DNA from 2 places in the Butyricicoccus intestinisimiae genome. Region 1 is predicted to be linked to the other one. Evidence: predicted binding sites of a transcription regulator. Region 1 holds the regulator's gene; the other holds the start of a gene.
What was found. The regulator HrcA, encoded in region 1, represses chaperone genes, less so after heat shock. The targets are predictions, from matches to a motif close to TGTTAGCACTCNNNNNNNNNGAGTGCTAACA.
Positions count from the first base shown of each region.

Region 2: clpB (ATP-dependent chaperone ClpB) is a predicted target of HrcA. The motif match lies at 7,573-7,603, and genes of this name have one in related genera.

Region 1 is NZ_JAHLQI010000003.1:303,216-313,179, reverse strand. Features, by position in the region: gene KQI75_RS07970 (diacylglycerol/lipid kinase family protein) at 1-717, opposite strand, end outside; tRNA gene KQI75_RS07965 (tRNA-Arg) at 918-994, shown strand; gene KQI75_RS07960 (SDR family NAD(P)-dependent oxidoreductase) at 1,068-1,823, opposite strand; gene hrcA (heat-inducible transcriptional repressor HrcA) at 2,111-3,157, shown strand; gene grpE (nucleotide exchange factor GrpE) at 3,168-3,725, shown strand; gene dnaK (molecular chaperone DnaK) at 3,770-5,638, shown strand; gene dnaJ (molecular chaperone DnaJ) at 5,739-6,893, shown strand; gene KQI75_RS07935 (hypothetical protein) at 6,856-7,314, opposite strand; gene KQI75_RS07930 (DUF4340 domain-containing protein) at 7,898-9,358, opposite strand; gene KQI75_RS07925 (GldG family protein) at 9,358-9,964, opposite strand, start outside.
Region 2 is NZ_JAHLQI010000009.1:20,332-30,295, reverse strand. Features, by position in the region: gene rsmI (16S rRNA (cytidine(1402)-2'-O)-methyltransferase) at 1-579, shown strand, start outside; gene KQI75_RS12675 (PaaI family thioesterase) at 1,015-1,554, opposite strand; gene nifS (cysteine desulfurase NifS) at 1,832-3,040, shown strand; gene nifU (Fe-S cluster assembly scaffold protein NifU) at 3,084-3,488, shown strand; gene mfd (transcription-repair coupling factor) at 3,570-7,082, shown strand; gene clpB (ATP-dependent chaperone ClpB) at 7,728-9,964, shown strand, end outside.

The DNA.
Region 1 (9,964 bases):
CAGCTCCAATAAATTTTCTGGCATGTGAATGAGAATGACCTCGAACAAACCATCGTCCAGCTGAACGCCGGTGCGGGTGATGTTCAAAATACCGCCGATAGAGGTCGAATTGGACAGCTGACCATAAATAAATTTGCCGTTGATTTCTTCCTCATCGCAGCGTACCTTGAGCGCGTAGCTCTTGATAGAGGTCAGCGACTTGGCGCCCTCCAGCAGATACGCGGCGTGACCGAGCGCATTTTTGAGCGGCTGCGGCGTTTCATAGGAGACCTCGGTAAACAGACCGAAGGCGGCGACATACGTGAAATATCTGCCGTTAAACTTGCCGATGTCACAGCAAAACGGTTTGCCGGAGCAAAACTGTTCGGCAGCTTCCTCCATGACGCTGCTGATGCCGAGCGTGTTGGCGAAGTCGTTGGTGGAGCCGCCGGGGATGTATCCGAGACGCGGCCGTTTGTCCGCCGGACACATCATCAGTCCGGTGACAACTTCGTTTAATGTGCCGTCGCCGCCGACGCAGACGAGGGCATCGTATTGCGTCGCATACTCCGCAACGTAGTTGCAGGCGTCTCCTTTGGCCTGTGTCGGAAACACCGTCACGTGGTAGTTGTGCGTAAAAAAGTAATTGGTGAGCGGAAACAGGTTGTCCCGCGCCTGATTTTTGCCTGCTGTCGGATTGATGACGAGCATCAGGCTTTGCTTTTTCTCTGTGAGCATCGCGGTGCCTCCTCTGACGTACATAGCGACCAAACCGCGACGGTTTGGTTCATCTCATTATCATAATGCTTTTTTCGCCGTAATGCAATGCCCTCTTGTAAACATATCCTGAACAATCCAAACGCAGAAGGCGGCATCTGCTTGCAATTTGGCCGGCAATCATATATACTATATATTGTGTTTACGCGATATATATGTATGTCTCTGTAGCTCAGTTGGATAGAGCAGCCGCCTCCTAAGCGGCAGGCCGGAGGTTCGACTCCTCTCAGGGACACCAGAAAAGCCCGAAGGTATTCTGCCTTCGGGCTTTTTCGTCAGGTGTGCCGTTTGCGCGGTGCGTCAGGATAGGGTTATTGCTTTCCCTTTTGAATGCCGTGTACCATGCGCAGCAGCGGCTTTTCCGGCACGAAGCGAGACAATGCCGTGCTGAGCTTGGTGGAGATGCCCGGAAGGATGAGCAGCTTTCCGGCGAGCGTCTGGCGCACGGCGATGCGCGCGACGCGGCGGCTGTTCATTGCCTTGACCGAAAATTTGCTGATGCCTGCGGCGGCATTGAATTCCGTGTCAACGGGGCCGGGACACAGGCAGCTGATGGTGACATGGCTGCCGGAGGCACGCAGTTCTTCATAAATCGCTTCGCTCAGGCGAACCACATAGTTTTTGGATGCATAATAGGTAGACAGCATCGGACCCGCCAAAAAACCGGCAGAGGAAGCGACGTTTAAGATGGCACCGGCATCCTGCTTGATGAAATCGCGCAAAAACAGCTTGGTTAAAATATGCACCGCGCGGATGTTGACGTCAATCATTTCCAGCTCGCGGTTAAGCTCTGTGGAGCTGAAATTGCCGAACAGACCAAATCCCGCCGCATTGACGAGCAAAGAGACACCCTGTGCGCGGGTCTGCTCGTGCAGCCAGATACAATTTTCTTTTTTCGAGACATCGCAGACATAAATGCGGCACGGCGTCTGTAATTCTTTGGCGAGTGCTTCCAGACGGTCGCGGCGGCGGGCTGCAAGCAGCAGGCGCCAGCCCTGCCGGCTCAGCTCGCGCGCAATATCGCGCCCGATGCCGGAGGATGCACCGGTAATCAGTGCTGTTTTCATGAGCAATCCCTTCTTTCGAGAATCAAATTCTGCTATCAGTATAGCATAAATGAGAACGATGTGCATCGGCTGTATATTTGACGAAAAAACGGTGCAAAACTATGTGCAAAACAGTCAATATTTCGCCATATAGGGAATTCACAAATTATTCACAGAAAAAATGGCGCTTTTTCTTGACAACGGGAAAACAGGGTGCTATCTTATATTTAGCACTCAGAGAGGTTGAGTGCTAACACTCGAAACAAGACAGTGCCAAGGCACCCGGAGCACTTCAGGAGGTGGAGACCGTGGAGCTATCCGCACGAAAGAAATTGATTTTAAAAACTGTCATCAATGACTATATCCGCACGGCGGAGCCGGTTGGCTCCAAGGCGCTCGCAAGCCGTCCGGAGCTTCGATTCTCCTCCGCCACCATCCGCAATGAGATGAGTGAGCTGGAAGAAATGGGCTATCTTGAAAAACCGCATACCTCCGCCGGACGCATCCCGTCCCCGGCAGGCTACCGGCTGTACGTCGATGAGCTGATGGGACGAACCGATTTGAGCGTGGCGGATGTAGACCGCATCAATTCGGTCATGAAGCTCAAAGTCAAAGAACTTGACCGCATGGTTTCAGAGGCCGGTAAGCTGATCTCGAACCTGACCGACTACACAACGCTCGCCGTTACACCGTATATGCAGCGTGTGACGATTCGAAAGTTCCAGATCATCGCCGTCAGTCCGCTGGATTTTGTCATCGTCGTCGTCACAGACAGCGGCGTGGTCAAAAACAAAATGCTGCGCACCGCAACGCCGGTCACGGCAGAGGAAGCCGAGCTGCTGACGTATGTGCTCAATCAGACGCTGACCAATATCCCCATTGATGCGATTACCCCGCAGAGATTTGATATTGTCCGTCGGGCAGCCGGTGTGACCGCCCTGCTGGAGCTGGTTTCCCAGTTCCTGGATGAGGTCATCGAGGAGTTCAGCAGCCAGAAGATATTCTTACAGGGTGCTTCCAAGCTGCTGGCGTATCCGGAATATCAGGACGCCCACAAGGCGCAGGAGCTTCTGGATTATATCTCGGATGAAAGCCACGTGCCGGCGCTTCGCACGTTTACCCGCGATATCGACGGCGTGCGCATCACAATCGGTCCGGAAAACGGCACCGATGGCCCGCTGCAAACTGCCAGCATGGTCTATGCGACCTACAACATCGGCAGTATGGGACGCGGCTTAATCGGCATTGTGGGTCCGACCCGTATGGATTACGCAAAGCTCTCTGCGAGACTCGCGCTGTTCTCCAAGGGTCTGAACCGATTGATCTCGGAGACATTCTTTGATGACGAACAATAGGAGGAAGACCATGAATACCAACGAGAACAAGCAGGAGACCGCAGAGCAGGAAAACACTGCAGCCGAAGAGGCGGCAGCGAAGGGTACCGCGGAACAGGCTGCTGAAGATACAAAAGCGCCAGAGGAAACAGCAGAAGAAAAGCTGCAGAAGCAGCTGGATGAGCTGAATGACCGCTATATGCGCATGGCAGCTGAATATGATAACTACCGCAAGCGCGTCGCAAAAGAGCGCGACATGATCCGCTCTGAGGCAACCGGCAAGGCGCTGAGTGCCATTTTACCGATTTACGATAACTTGGAACGTGCCCTTGCACAGGAAACCGAAGATACGGAATATAAAAAGGGTGTGGAAATGACTGCACGGCAGTTTGAATCCGCACTGGACTCGCTCGGCGTGGAGATTATCTCCGCAGAGCCGGGCACGGAATTTGACCCGACCGTTCACAATGCAGTGATGCACATGGAGGATGAGTCGCTGGGAGAGAACTGCATCGCAGAGTGCTTCCAGAAGGGCTTCCGCCACGGTGACAAAATCATCCGCACCGCAATGGTCAAGGTCGCAAACTAATTTATCTTTGTAAAATATTATCTTTGATATAGGAGGAACATATCATGGGCAAGATTATCGGTATTGATTTGGGTACTACCAATTCCTGTGTTGCAGTTATGGAGGGCGGCGAAGCCGTTGTCATCCCGAACAGCGAGGGTGCAAGAACCACGCCGTCTGTCGTTGCATTCAACAAGCAGGGCGAGCGCATTGTTGGCCAGACCGCAAAGAACCAGGCTGTTACCAACGCAGAGCGCACCATCATTTCCATCAAGCGTCACATGGGTTCTGACTACCGCGTTACGATTGACGGCAAGCAGTATTCCCCGCAGGAAGTTTCCGCAATGATCCTGCAGAAGCTGAAGGCTGATGCAGAAGCATATATCGGTTCTCCGGTAACCGATGCAGTTATCACCGTACCGGCTTACTTCACCGACGCACAGCGTCAGGCAACTAAGGATGCTGGTAAGATCGCTGGCCTGAATGTACAGCGTATCATCAACGAGCCGACTGCCGCAGCACTGGCATACGGCGTAGATAAGGAAAATGAGCAGAAGATCATGGTATACGATCTGGGCGGCGGCACGTTCGATGTTTCCATTCTGGAAATCGGCGACGGCGTTGTAGAAGTACTGGCTACCGCAGGCAACAACCACCTCGGCGGCGATGACTTTGACCAGCGCATCATCGACTGGATGGCTTCTGAGTTCCAGAACGCAAACGGCATTGACCTGCGCAACGACAAGATGGCTATGCAGCGCCTGAAGGAAGCTGCTGAGAAGGCAAAGATTGAGCTGTCCGGTCTGAACACCACCACCATTTCTCAGCCGTACATCACGGCTGATGCTACCGGCCCGAAGCATCTGGAACTGACCCTGAGCCGTGCTAAGTTCAACGAACTGACCCGCGATCTGGTTCAGGCTACCATGGGCCCGGTTAACCAGGCACTGAGTGACGCTGGTCTGTCCGCAGGCGAGCTGTCCAAGATTCTGCTGGTCGGCGGTTCCACCCGTATTCCGGCTGTACAGGAAGCTGTTAAGTCCATCACCGGCAAGGATGCATTCAAGGGCATCAACCCGGATGAGTGCGTAGCTGTCGGCGCAGCTATTCAGGGCGGCGTACTTGGCGGCGAGGTCAAGGATGTCCTGCTGCTGGACGTAGCTCCGCTGTCTCTGGGCATTGAGACCCTCGGCGGTGTATGCACCAAGCTGATCGAGCGCAACACCACCATCCCGACCAAGAAGAGCCAGGTATTCTCCACCGCAGCTGACAACCAGCCGTCTGTAGAGATTCACGTTCTGCAGGGCGAGCGCGAAATGGCTGCCGACAACAAGACACTGGGCCGCTTCACGCTGGACGGCATTGCTCCGGCACGCCGCGGTGTTCCGCAGATCGAGGTTACCTTCGATATTGATGCAAACGGCATTGTAAACGTATCCGCAAAGGATCTGGGCACCGGCAAGGAGCAGAAGATTACCATCACTGCTTCCACCAACCTGTCTGATGATGAAATCAACAAGGCAGTTGAGGATGCTGAGAAGTTTGCTGAGGAAGATAAGAAGCGCAAGGAATCCGTAGAGATTCGCAACAACGCAGAGCAGCTGGCATTCCAGTGCAAGAGCACGCTGGATGAGCTGGGCGACAAGATTGACGCAGCAGATAAGTCTGCCATTGAGGCTGAAATCGAAAAGGTAAACGAGGCTCTGAAGGGCACGGATACCGACATGATTAAGGCAGCAGCAGACAGCCTGACTGCAAAGTTCCAGGAAGTTTCCGGCAAGATTTACCAGCAGGCAAATCCGCAGGGCGCACAGGGTCAGGGCTTTGACCCGAACAACTTCGCTGGCGGCGCACAGGGCGGTCAGCAGACCGGTGCAAACGGCGAGCAGTATTACGATGCTGATTTCAAGGACGTTTCTGACGACAACAAGTAAGATGCAATAAAAAATACAGGGGCAGGCAGGTTGGCAAAACGACCTGCCTTGCCCTCTGTATCTTTCTATTTTTATACCCCCATAAGGAGGGTCATGACATATGGCTGATAAAAGAGATTATTATGAGGTGCTTGGTGTCAGCAAGGGAGCCACGGATGACGAAATCAAGAAGGCATACCGCAAGCTGGCAAGAAAGTACCATCCTGATTTAAATAAGGATAATCCGGAAGCTGCGGAAAAGTTCAAGGAAATCGGCGAGGCCTATGAGGTATTGTCGGACTCCGAGAAGCGTTCCCGTTACGATCAGTTCGGCTTTGCGGGCGTAGACCCGAATTATGGAGCAGGACAGGGAGGCGCAGGCTTTGGCGGCTTCCAAGACGTTGATCTGGGCGATATTTTCGGAAGCTTCTTTGGCGGCGGCTTCGGCGGCGGTTCTTCCCGCACCAATCGCGCCAATGCACCGCGTCAGGGTGAGTCCATTCGCCGTACCGTGATGCTTAGCTTTGAAGAAGCGGCATTTGGCTGTGAAAAGAAGATTCAGATTGAGCGCACGGAAAAGTGCACCGAGTGCGGCGGCACCGGCGCAGAAAAGGGCTATACACCGGAGACCTGTTCGAATTGTCATGGTTCCGGTACTGTGCAGCAGACGCAGAGAACGCCATTCGGCGCGTTCTCGTCTACCGGACCGTGTCCGAATTGTCATGGCACCGGCAAGATTATCCGCAAGCCGTGTAAGAAGTGCCGCGGCACCGGTCAGGAGCGCCGTGCTCGCACGCTGGAAGTTAAGATTCCGGCGGGCATCGACGAAGGCCAGAGCATTGCACTGCGCGGACAGGGCGGTGCCGGCGTCAACGGCGGCCCGAACGGCGATGTTATCATTACGGTTGCCATTCGTCCGCATCCGCTGTTCCAGCGCGATGGCTATGATGTATGGTGTGAGGTGCCGATTTCCTATGCACAGGCTTGTCTGGGCGATAAGCTGATTGTTCCGACTATCGACGGCAAGGTAGAGTATACCATGCCGGCAGGCACGCAGCCGGGCACCGTGTTCCGTATGCGCGGCAAGGGCATTCAGGCAGTCAACGGCCGCGGCCGCGGCGATCAGTTCGTCAAGGTGACGCTGGAAGTGCCGAAGAATCTGACCGAGAGCCAGAAGGAACTGCTGCGTAAGCTGGAAGAAAGCGACAATCCGCAGAACCACCCCAATCGCCGCTCGTTCAAGGACAAGATGAAAAATCTGTTCGGCAAGAAGTAAAGAGTAATATCTGAATAGAACGCAAAAAACTCCCGAAAGGGAGTTTTTTTGTGCGTATTTTTATCTTGTCTCTCCCCTTGGGAGAGATGTCGAGCAGCGACAGAGAGGGCGGGCTCCCTCTTACGCACAGACCAAACTTGTCTCTCCCTTTGGGAGAGATGTCGCGCAGCGACAGAGAGGGCAAATACCAGCTGACATAGTTTTTCAAATTCGCCCTGACACGAACCTGCCTGTGCGCTGCCCTCTCAGTCATTTGCCCTGCAAATGCCAGCTCTCCCAAAGGGAGAGCCAAGAAGCCGGTGCGAACTGTACGCTTGACGAACCAAGTTATTTGCATACGGACTTGCTCGCGTGCTGCTCCTTCCGTCACGGCTTGCGCCGTGCCACCTTCCTCAAAGAGGAAGGCTTTGGTTTTACGCACAGACCAAACTTGTCTCTCCCCTTGGGAGAGATGTCGCGCAGCGACAGAGAGGGCTAATACCAGTCAGCATGTTTTTGAAGATTTATCCTGATACGAATTTGTCAACGTGTTGCCCTCTCAGTCATTTGCCCTGCAAATGCCAGCTCTCCCAAAGGGAGAGCCAAGAAGCCGGTGCGAACTGTACGCTTGACGAACCAAGTTGATTCGCATACGGACTTGCCCGCGTGCTGCTCCTTCCGTCACGGCTTGCGCCGTGCCACTTTCCTCAAAGAGGAAGGCTCTGGTTTTACGCACAGACCAATCTTGTCTCTCACCTTGGGAGAGATGTCGCGCAGCGACAGAGAGGGCTAATACCAGCTGACATAGTTTTTCAAATTCGCCCTGACACGAACCTGCCTGTGCGCTGCCCTCTCAGTCATTTGCCCTGCAAATGCCAGCTCTCCCAAAGGGAGAGCCAAGAAGCCGGTGCGAACTGTACGCCTGACGAACCAAGTTGATTCGCATATGGACTTGCTCGCGTGCTGCTCCTTCCGTCACGGCTTGCGCCGTGCTACCTTCCTCAAAGAGGAAGGATTTTTTCATATTACTTCGTTGTCAGTGCGTCAGTGATACTGGTCAGTTCGTCCTGCTGCACGCCGTAGGCGTAGGCGCCGCCGTTTACGCTGACCAGATATTCCCGAGAACCGCCCTTGGCGAACGATAGCGAACGGGTCGTGCCGTCCGTCATCGTCAGCGTGACCGTTGCTTGCGCCTGCTGTGCAGTTGGGGCGTCGACAATGCGCGTGTAATTGACGGAATCCAATGCGGCATACAGTTGCTGCAAGGCTTCCGTGCTCATGGTCTCTCCGTCCAGTGCGGCGGTTTGAGAGACATCGGAGGAATCCGTATCACTGCTGTCTGTGTTGGAGCTGTCTTCGCTCTCGGCGTCAGCATCCTCCTCGTCAGAAGCTTCCTGCGTCACGGCAACCGCGTGTGTGGTGCCGTTTTGTGTGACGGTAATTTGAGACACTTCGTTCAGCGAGAACGGCATCAAATTGGCAGAGCGCCAATCGCTCCAATCGTCACTGAGAAAGCCGCAGCCGGAAGCATCGGACACAAAGACCGTGGAACCGCCTTCTTTCATGACATAGCGGCCGCTGTTGTCGTCTGTGACGCTGCCGATGAGAACCGTGGCATCCATGCTGTTGGTTTTGATGTGTACGCGGGCGGTTGGATTGTCCAAGCCGTATGGACTCAAATCCGATGGATTGTCTGCGGCAATCGACTGTGCGGTGAGCAGCGTCTGTAAGTCGGACAACAAGCCGTTTTTCAGCTCGGAATCGTCTGCATCGCAGGATTCCGGTGCGGTAAAGACAAAATCAGAATAGGCTTTGGCGGTTGTCTCATCCATGTCGGAGGTGTCCCGCGCCTGCACGGTCAGAACCGTTCCGTCTGCAAGCGCATCGACGGTCAGACTTTGCAGCTCGGAAGATAAGCTGTAATAGCTGCCGAGCACGGTCAGGTTGCGGTAATAGGATTCCTGCTCCAACAGAGCAGATGCTGTGTCGCTGTCCACTAGATAGACATCGGTTTTGCCGTCTAGATTGCAATAGGTGCCGCTCACGACATCACTGGATACACCAAACCGCAGGGTGGTGGTTTTGCCGTCTGTATCGGTAATCGCTACGGTACTGATGGAATCGCTGCCCGCCAGACCGTATTTTGATAAATCCGAGCAGGATTCCTCAACCACGGTGCCGGAGATGGAGCTGGCGGTGGAAAAGAGGTTTTGCATCAGACTGTCGCTGTATGCGCTGGTGTCCTGCGTGCCGGACATGGTATAGGTGGTCTTTTTGTTTTTTGTTGTACTGGTCAGCGTGTAATCATCGCCGCCGCTCAGCGCGACATGAATGCTGGACAATGCATCTGCGTCCGCAGACACCAGCGTTTTGCTCTCGCTGGATGTGTCCTGTTCGTCCGGCATGTGCATGAGTCCGGCGTAAACACCGCCGAGAATGGCGACGGCGACCAGACCCAAAAGCAGCCGCTTGGTATTTTTTCGCATTACAGCTTCCTCCGGCGAACAAAGACAACAATGCCGCCCACAAACATGGCAACAGGAATGAGGAACAGAATGAGGAATACAAAGAACTCTGCGGTTGTGCTGATGACGAGCGGTTCAGAGGACAGGCTCTTGGACGGAATGGAAACCGAGGTTACCTCCGGCTGCATCTGACCCAGCACATTGTTTAGGAACGAATGGTTCATGAGGCTGGATGCGTTCATCAGATCGTCCGACATCATGATGCCGGCGGAGCAAACGAATACCTGACCGTTTTTGTCGTTGCCGGTGTACTGTGCCAGCGCTGCCAGCGCAAACGGGCCATCGGTATCGCCGTCTGCCTTGTCATAGCTGTCGTAGCTGGTGTCCGAGGACAATACCTTGGAATACGAGCTGTCGCGGCTTTCCATCAGAGTTTCCACCGTGCGGTCGGTCGTGGAATCCGGCAGCTGCGCGGTCAGAGACTTGGCGCTTGGCGCTACCAGCGTCTGATCCGAATCGGAAATATCGCTGTTGGCATCGGAATCCGTCAGCTGAGCGAGAACATCGGTTGCCTCGTCAATATTATACTTGGAGTCCAACACCATGTCGGAATTGACCGTGATGCCC
Region 2 (9,964 bases), on a different contig from region 1:
ATCAGCGATCCGGGCGAAGATTTGGCAAATTTGTGCCATGAGGCGGGCATTTCCGTGATTCCGGTGCCGGGAGCTTGTGCTGCTGTCAGTGCCTTGGCACAGAGTGGACTGCCGTCCGGAAAATGGTGCTTTGAGGGCTTTCTGCCGACAAACAGTAAGCAGAGAAAAGAACGGCTCGCTGTGCTCAAGCAAGAAACACGGACTTGCATTGTCTATGAGGCACCGCATCGGCTGCGTGCAACGATGCAGGAGCTGGCACAGCAGCTGGGAGAACGCCGCGTGAGTATTTCACGAGAGATTACCAAGCTGCACGAAGAATGCCTGCGCATGACCCTGCCGGAGGCGGCGGCATATTATCAGGAGACAGAACCGCGCGGCGAGTTTGTACTTGTCATTGAAGGTGCGTCCGATCATCCGGAACAGCGAGCGGCAGATCAGATGGAACAGGCCATTGCACTGACCGAAGAATTGACAGCTGCCGGTCTGACCCTGCGCGATGCCGTCAAACAGGCGGCGAAGCAGACCGGTGCGCGCAAAAATCAGCTGTATCAGACCATGCTGGCGCGACAAGAAGAATAAATTCTTGGCTCTCCCTCTGGGAGAGCTGGCATTTGCGCAGCAAATGGCTGAGAGGGCGAATCTCTAACGAATTCGTATCAGGCAAGCCTGAGAAGGAAAGTAGCCGATACAAGCCCTCTCTGTCGCTGCGCGACATCTCTCCCAAAGGGAGAGACAAGTTTGGTTTGTGCGTAAGATAAGAGCAGTAAAATCACCAGTCTTTTCACTGGTGATTTTTATTTGTATAAAATTATTATAAATATACTTTAAGTAATTTTGATAAAAACAAAAAATAGACAAGCCGGATGTTGGGGACATCCGGCTTGTCTTGTACAAAACTTAAAGGGGGGTAAAAAAGAGAGATAAAAGAAAAATCTTTTATATAGCCATTCCTGACTACATGTTCAGTATACCGTAGCTATGTGTACATTGTGTGAATAAAATGAGAAAAAACCGTTAGGACGAAAATTTTTTCTCGGATGTTGCAGGGACACGCCCTTCTTTGGCGGCTTGTTCGCGCAGGCGCTTGTTTTCCGCGTGGGCGGCATCTGCTTTTGGTGTGACCGCATACGTTGCGGTCGCCGTGCACACCAGCTTGTCCGGCGTGTCCTCCATCCAGCCGCGTGCACTGGCGTGGAACAGCTTGCGTCCGCGGAAGGTAATTTCCGACTCGACGATGAGATTTCCGCCGATGCGGCCGGGGCGGATATAGTTGACCGTCATGGTAGCGGTCGGACACAAATGAAAATCTGCATTGTAATATACGAGCAAGCCCATGCCCATGTCCATCATGGCACTGGTGACGCCGCCGTGCAGCCAGCCCATCGGATTGCGCATTTCCGGCTTGAGACGGTAGCGCACGGTACATTTCATGCCATCCTCACTGCAAGAGACGAATTCCGGCGGGATGCGATTGTTCACAGAGCCTTGCTCTGCATTGGTTCGGCGGTTGATTGCGACGCGAAGCCGCTGTTCATGATACTGAGAATGATTCATGAAAGCTCAGTCCTTTTTCTTTTTTTTCAGTGTATCATGTTACGGAGACTTCTGTCAAACACGCCCGCAGTTTTCTTTCGAATTTATATTGTATTCTAAATCCGGAAATAGTAAAATAAAACTGTTCTTCTGCAAAGCAAGCAAAAAATTATGGGAAAATTTCCGATTATTTTACTGGGCTATTGAAATGAACACCAATTTCGTGTATATTAGTATCGCAGACAGGTATTGCCTGCGTGATAATAAAAAAACCTATATCTTTAGGAGGATATGAAATATGGAACGTGTTGTTTATTCGGATAACGCGGCTACCACACCAATTTCCAAGAACGTATATAACGCGATGCTGCCGTACCTGACGACCGGTTATGGCAACCCGTCCAGCCTGTACAAGCTGGGTCGTGATGAGAAAAAGGCGATGGATGAAGCACGCGGCCATCTGGCAAAGTTCTTCAACTGTGACCCGAACGAAATTTACTTTACTTCCGGCGGTTCTGAGGCGGACAATCTGGCAATCAAGGGCCTGTTCTTCTCCGGCAAGCTGCCGAAGAACAAGCGTCATATTATCACCAGCACCATTGAGCACCATGCTGTTCTGTATACCTGCGAATTCATGCAGAAAATCGGCTATGATGTCACGTTCGTCGGCGTAGACGAGCAGGGTCATGTCAAGCTGGATGAGCTGGAAAATGCCATCACAGAGGACACCGCGCTGGTATCCATCATGGCAGCAAACAACGAAATCGGCACCATTCAGGATTTGAAGGCGATTTCGGATATTTGCCACAAGCACGGCGTGCTGTTCCACACCGATGCAGTACAGGCAGTTGGCCACATGCGCATTGATGTGAAGGAAATGGGCATTGACATGCTGTCTCTGTCCGGTCATAAGCTGCATGCACCGAAGGGTACCGGCGCCCTGTATTGCCGCAAGGGCATCAAGCTGGAGCCGCTGATTCACGGCGGCGGACAGGAGCGCGGTCTGCGCAGCGGCACGGAAAATGTTGCCGGTATTGTCGGCTTGGGCGAAGCCATTCGTTATGCAGACGAAAATATGGAAAAGAACATGGCATATGTCAAGGGTCTGCGTGACCGTCTGATTGAAGGCGTGCTCAAGATTCCGTATACCCATCTGACCGGTGATCCGGTAAACCGTCTGCCGGGCACCGCAAGCTTTGTTATCGAGTGCATCGAGGGCGAGTCTCTGGTGCTGCGTCTGGATCTGGCAGGCATTGCTTGCTCGACCGGCTCCGCATGCTCGACCGGTTCTCTCGATCCGTCTCATGTTCTGATGGCAATTGGCCTGCCGCACGAAATCGCACACGGTTCTCTGCGCGTCACGCTGAGTGAGCAGAACACCGAGGAAGATGTAGATTACTTGATTGAAAAGATCACATATGTTGTCAAGACGCTGCGCGATATGTCTCCGGTATGGGATGAGATGATCAGCGGCCAGCCGATGCTGAAGATGTTTGACAACAAGTAAGAATATTTTAGGAATTGTATTGCAATAAAAGGAGTTTATCACTATGGATTACAGCGAAAAGGTAATGGATCATTTTGCCAATCCGCGCAATGTCGGCGTGATTGAAGATGCCAATGCTGTCGGCGAAGTAGGCAATGCCAAGTGCGGCGACATCATGAAGATGTATATGAAGATCAACGACGAGGGCGTCATTGAGGATATCAAGTTCAAGACCTTCGGCTGCGGTGCAGCTGTTGCGACCAGCTCGATGGCAACCGAGATGGTGAAGGGCAAGACCATTGAAGAAGCACTTAAGCTGACCAACAAGGCAGTGGCAGAGGCGCTGGACGGTCTGCCGCCGGTAAAGATGCACTGCTCTGTTCTGGCTGAAGAAGCAATTCAGGCAGCTCTGACCGATTACTACACCCGCAAGGGTCTGAATCCGGATGACTATATCCCGAAAAAGTAAGAGAATCATCCAAAAATTTCATCGAAATAAGCCGCATACAGACGTATGCGGCCTTTTCGGCGTGTATAAGGAGTTTTTCCCATGGAACGTATCACACAGCTGATTGCTGACTTAACGGAATATGACAGCATTGCGGAGGGACTGAAGGCGGGCAAATCACCGGTTGAGGTGACAGGTCTCGCACCGATTCACAAGGCAAATCTGACGGCAGCGCTGGCGGGACAGCTACACAAACAGGCGGTTGTCATCTGTGCGGATGATTTGGCGTGCAGCCGCATGGCGCGCGATCTGGAAGCATTTTCGGAGCGTCCGGTGGAAATTCTTCCGGCAAGGGAATTTGTTTTTCATAACATCGAATCGTCCTCCCGCGAATACGAGCATAAGCGTATTTCCGCGCTGCGCAATTTGCGGCTCGGCAAAAAGACCATTGTTACAACGGTTCCAGCGCTGCTCATGGCGACCATGCCGCCGGAAAAAATGCAGGAGGCCATGTTCTCGATTGATTTTAACGGAGAATATGAGATAGAAGATCTGATTCAAAAACTGCTTCTGGCGGGCTATCGGCGCTGTATGCAGGTAGAAGGTGAAGGACAGTTTTCGGTACGCGGCGGCATTCTGGATATTTTTGTGCCGGGAGAAGACTATCCGGTTCGCATAGAGTTTTTTGACACGGAAGTGGATACGATGTCCTATTTTGACATCGGCTCTCAGCGCCGCACGCGTTCACTGGAAAAGCTGCTGTGCGTGCCGAACATGGAAGTTCTGCCGACGCTGGCGCCGGACGGCATGAAGGGACTGGTCAATAAGCTGACCGGTATTATGCTTTCCCGAACCAATAAACATCCGGAGCTGGATAAAAATCTGCGCCGCGATATTGAGCGGCTCAATAACGATGGCATTTTTCCGGCAGCAGATAAATATTTGCCGCTGATTTATCCGCAGCTGACCTGTGCCGCTGCGTATATTCCGGAGGAAGCACTGGTCTGTTTTGATGACTTCCGTGCGGTGCGTGAGGCGGCCCGTGTATTCACGCTGCGCATGAAGGAAGATGTGGAAGCACTGCTGGAGCGCGGACAGATTTTTGGAAAAAATGCGGTATATCAGCGCAGTCTGGAAGAAGTCATGCAGCAGCTTGCATCGCACAGTATGCTGTATTTGGAGACGTTTTTGAGCTCTGTGCCGGAATGTCCGCCAAAATTGGTGACGGAAATCAAGGCAAAGCAGCTATCTCCGTATTCCGGAAACACGGAAGCAGCCGCGTCGGATATTCGTGCCTATCAGGATATGAATTATCGTGTCATTGTCCTATGTTCCGGCGATATGCGCCGCACGACCATGAAAGAAATTTTGCAGGAGCATGGCATTGACGCGCGGGTGACGGACAGACTGCCGCGGCAGGGCGGTGTCAGCATTTTAGACGGCAGTTTGTCTGCCGGCATCGAATATCCTTCGCTCAAAACGGCGGTTTTGACGGAAGGACAGATGCTTGCTGCGCGAAAAAAGAAAAAAGAACGCCGCAAAAAATCCAATCGAGATCATGTGCGCAGTTATACAGACCTGACGCCGGGCGATTTGGTCGTACATGAACACCACGGCATCGGCCGGTTTGTCGGCATGGAGCGCATGCGGGTAGAGGGCACGTATCAGGACTTTGTCAAGATTGCGTTCGCCGGTACGGATTTTCTGTATGTTCCGGCGACCAGTTTGGATTTGATTTCCAAATACATCGGTGCGGGTTCGGACGCGGCGGAAAGCGGCCGCGTGCGGCTCAACAAACTGGGCGGTGCTGAATGGCAGAAAACACGCAGCAAGGCAAAGGCTGCAGTCAAAGAGCTGGCAGTCAATCTGATTGCGCTGTATGCAGAGCGCGAGCGCAAACGCGGCTATGCCTTTCAAAAGGATGACAGCTGGCAGCATGAATTTGAATCGGCGTTCGAACATGAGGAAACCGAGGATCAGCTGCGCTGTGTACAGGAAATCAAGCAGGATATGGAATCCGAACGCCCCATGGATCGCTTGTTGTGCGGCGATGTCGGCTTTGGCAAAACCGAAGTCGCGCTGCGTGCGGTCATGAAGTGTGTGCTCGGCGGCAAGCAGGCGGCAATTCTTGTGCCGACGACGGTTTTGGCACGCCAGCATTATCTGACCTGCATGGCTCGTTTTTCCGGATGGCCGGTCAAGATTGAAATGCTCAGCCGCTTTAAAACAGCCAAAGAGCAGAAAATCATTCTGGAAAAAGTCAAAACCGGACAGATAGACCTGCTCATTGGCACGCATAAGCTGTTTAACAAGAGCATGAAATTTAAGGATTTGGGCTTGCTGATTATTGACGAAGAACAGCGGTTTGGCGTATCACACAAAGAAAAACTCAAAGAAATGGCGCGGCAGGTGGATGTGCTCACGCTGTCCGCAACGCCGATTCCGCGCACGCTGAACATGGCGCTGTCCGGCATTCGTGATATGTCTGTACTCGAGGAGCCGCCGCAGGATCGGCATCCGGTACAGACCTATGTGATGGAGTACGATGCCGGTGTCATTGCGGAAGCCATGCGGCGGGAATTTTACCGCGGCGGACAGACCTATTATCTGCACAATGAGGTCAGTTCCATTGACACGTGTGCGGCAAAACTCAAAAAAATGCTGCCGGATGCAGAAATTGCGGTGGCGCACGGCAAGATGAGCCAGCGGGAGCTGTCGCGCATCATGACGCGCATGAGTGACGGCGACATTGATGTGCTTGTGTGCACGACAATTATTGAGACAGGTATTGACATTGCGAATGCCAATACGCTGATTATCGAGGACGCCGATCATATGGGCTTGTCTCAGCTGCATCAGCTGCGCGGCCGTGTCGGTCGCTCGGCGCGGCATGCGTTTGCATATTTTACGTTCCAGCGCGGAAAAACACTGTCGGATATTTCGCAAAAGCGCTTGAATGCGGTGCGGGAATTTGCAGAATTTGGCTCCGGTTTCAAGATTGCCATGCGAGATTTGGAGATTCGCGGTGCGGGCAATGTGCTCGGCGCAGAGCAGTCGGGACATTTGATGAATGTCGGCTATGATTTGTATTTGAAGCTGCTCGAAGAAGCGGTTTTGGAGGAAAAGGGCGAAAAGCCGCGTTCCAGCACCGATTGCACGGTGGAGCTGCTGGTCAATGCCAATTTGCCGGAGAAATATGTCGAGGATTCCGGTCAGCGCGTGGACTTATATCGCCGCATTGCTGCGATTCATACAGAGGAAGAACGAGCAGACCTGCTGGATGAGATGATTGACCGCTTTGGCGAGCCGCCGGCATCGGCAGTTGCGCTGTGTGATATTGCGCTGCTGCGCGCCCGCGCTGCCGTGCAGGACATCATGGACATTCGTCAGAAGGACGGCAGAATCTATCTGACTTGGGCGAAAGACGGCACGGATCTGCGCCGCATGGCGGCACTGTGCGGCATGCAGAAGTACAAAGGCCGTTTGCTGCTCAACGCAGGCGAAGAACCATATCTGTCGCTGCGCCTGAATCCAAAGGAACGCCCGCTTGAGATGGCGCAGGAGCTTGTCATGCTGTATACGCAGCTCGGAGAAAAAATGCAAGAAAACAAATAATATAAAGCAACAAATATTATACTATTAGTATACAAACCGTGTCGACTTCGTGATAAACGAAGCTGGCACGGTTGTTTTTCGCACAATTTAACTCGTCTCTCCCTCTGGGAGAGTCGAGAAGCAGGTGCGAACTGCGCACGCTGAATAAATCAGAATTGCCCTGATGCAGACCTGTCCGCGTGTTGCTCCTTCCGTCACGGCTCGCGCCGTGCCACCTTCCTCAGAGAGGAAGGCTTTTGTATCGCGCAATTTAACTAGTCTCTCCCAAAGGGAGAGCCGAGAAGCCGGTGCGAACTGCGCGCCTGACGAATCAGAATTGCCCTGATGCAGACCTGTCCGCGTGTTGCTCCTTCCGTCACGGCTTGCGCCGTGCCACCTTCCTCAGAGAGGAAGGCTTTTGTATCGCGCAATTTAACTAGTCTCTCCCAAAGGGAGAGCCAAGAAGCCGGTGCGAACTGCGCGCCTGACGAATCAGAGCTGCTTTGTCAGGAATTAGCACTCTCGTATGCTGAGTGCTAAAATTAACAAACTTGTAACAACTATGCTATTGCATTTCCTTTTAGACGGAACTATAATGCAGGTGTTAGGAAATCTAAAGACGATGTGTCACATATGATACACAGTCCGGCCAAGGGAGGTAACACCATGAATGCACAAAAATTTACGCAAAAATCTCTGGAAGCAATCCAAGATGCAAATGCGCTGTACAATGAGTATGGCAATGCAGAGATGGGACAGGAGCATTTGCTGCTCGCCCTGCTGCATCAGGACGGCGGATTGATTGCCCAGCTTATGACAAAAATGGGCATTGACCCGAATAATCTCGAAAGACAGACGCGTCAGGCAGTGGAAAAGCTGCCGCGTGTATCCGGCGGACGCGATGCCAGCCGCATGTACGTCACCTCGGATTTGCAAAAAACCTTGAATGAGGCAGAACATGCCGCAGAGCAGATGAAGGACGATTTTGTTTCGGTGGAGCATTTGTTCCTTGCGCTGATCGACACGGCTTCCGGTTCTGTTCGTGATCTGTTCCGCACGTTTGGCATCCAGAAAAATAATTTCTTGCAGGCTTTGTCCTCTGTGCGCGGCAATCAGCGCGTGACAACGGATTCTCCGGAGGACACCTATGATGCGCTGAAGAAATACGGCACGGATTTGGTCGAGCAGGCTCGCCAGAAAAAGATGGATCCGGTCATCGGCCGAGATGATGAGATTCGTAATGTCATTCGGATTTTGTCTCGTAAAACCAAGAACAATCCGGTTCTGATCGGTGAACCGGGCGTCGGCAAGACCGCCATTGCAGAGGGTCTGGCACAGCGTATTGTGCGCGGTGACGTGCCGGGTACGCTGAAAGACAAGACCATTTTCTCGCTGGATATGGGCTCGTTGGTCGCCGGTGCGAAGTACCGCGGCGAATTTGAGGAACGTCTGAAGGCGGTTCTGAATGAAGTCAAAAAGAGCGAAGGCCATATCATTCTGTTCATTGATGAGCTGCATACCATTGTCGGCGCAGGCAAAACAGACGGCGCCATGGACGCCGGCAACCTGTTAAAGCCGATGCTGGCACGCGGCGAGCTGCACTGTATCGGTGCAACGACACTGAACGAGTATCGCCAGTATATCGAAAAGGATCCGGCACTGGAACGTCGTTTCCAGACCGTCATGGTCGGTGAGCCGACAGTGGAAGATACCATTGCGATTCTGCGTGGTCTGAAGGAACGCTATGAAGTCTATCACGGCGTAAAGATTCAAGATTCTGCGCTGATTGCAGCCGCTACACTGTCCAATCGGTACATTACCGACAGATTCCTGCCGGATAAGGCGATTGATCTGGTCGATGAAGCGTGTGCAATGATTCGCACGGAAATTGACTCCATGCCGACCGAGTTGGATGTTATTCAGCGCAAAATCATTCAGCACGAAATCGAAGAAGCAGCCCTCAAGAAAGAGGATGACAAGCTGTCCAAGGAGCATCTGGCAGAAATTCAGAAGGAATTGGCAGAGATGCGCGAGCAGTTCAATTCGATGAAGGCGCGCTGGGACAACGAAAAGAATGCCATTGGCAAGGTACAGAAGCTGCGTGCAGATATTGAGCAGTTAAATGCAGATATCGAACGCGCAGAAGAACGATATGACCTCAACAAGGCTGCGGAACTCAAATACGGCCGGCTGCCGGAACTGAAAAAGCAGCTGGAAGAGGAAGAAGCAAAGGCCGAGCAGGCAGAGGGCAAGCACACCCTGCTGCGTGATAAGGTCACCGATGAAGAAATTGCCCGCATTATCGAGCGTTGGACCGGCATTCCGGTTGCCCGTCTGATGGAGGGTGAGCGCGAGAAGCTGCTGCATTTGGAAGACACCCTGCACAAGCGTGTCATTGGTCAGGATGAAGCGGTGAAGCGTGTATCCGAAGCGATTCTGCGTTCCCGCGCAGGCATTCAGGACCCGAATCGTCCGATTGGTTCGTTCCTGTTCCTCGGCCCAACCGGTGTCGGCAAGACCGAGCTGGCAAAGACGCTGGCAGCTACGCTGTTTGACGATGAAAAGAATCTGGTTCGCATTGATATGTCTGAGTATATGGAAAAATACTCCGTCTCTCGTCTGATTGGCGCACCTCCGGGATATGTCGGATACGAAGAAGGCGGCCAGCTGACCGAAGCGGTTCGCAGAAAGCCGTACTCGGTTGTTCTGTTCGATGAAGTCGAAAAGGCACATCCGGATGTATTCAACGTCCTGCTGCAGGTACTGGATGACGGTCGTATCACCGACTCGCAGGGTCGTACCGTGGACTTCAAGAACACCATTATCATTCTGACTTCTAATCTGGGTTCGTCTGTTCTGCTCGATGGCATCGGCGCAGATGGTGAAATCCGTGAGGATGCAAA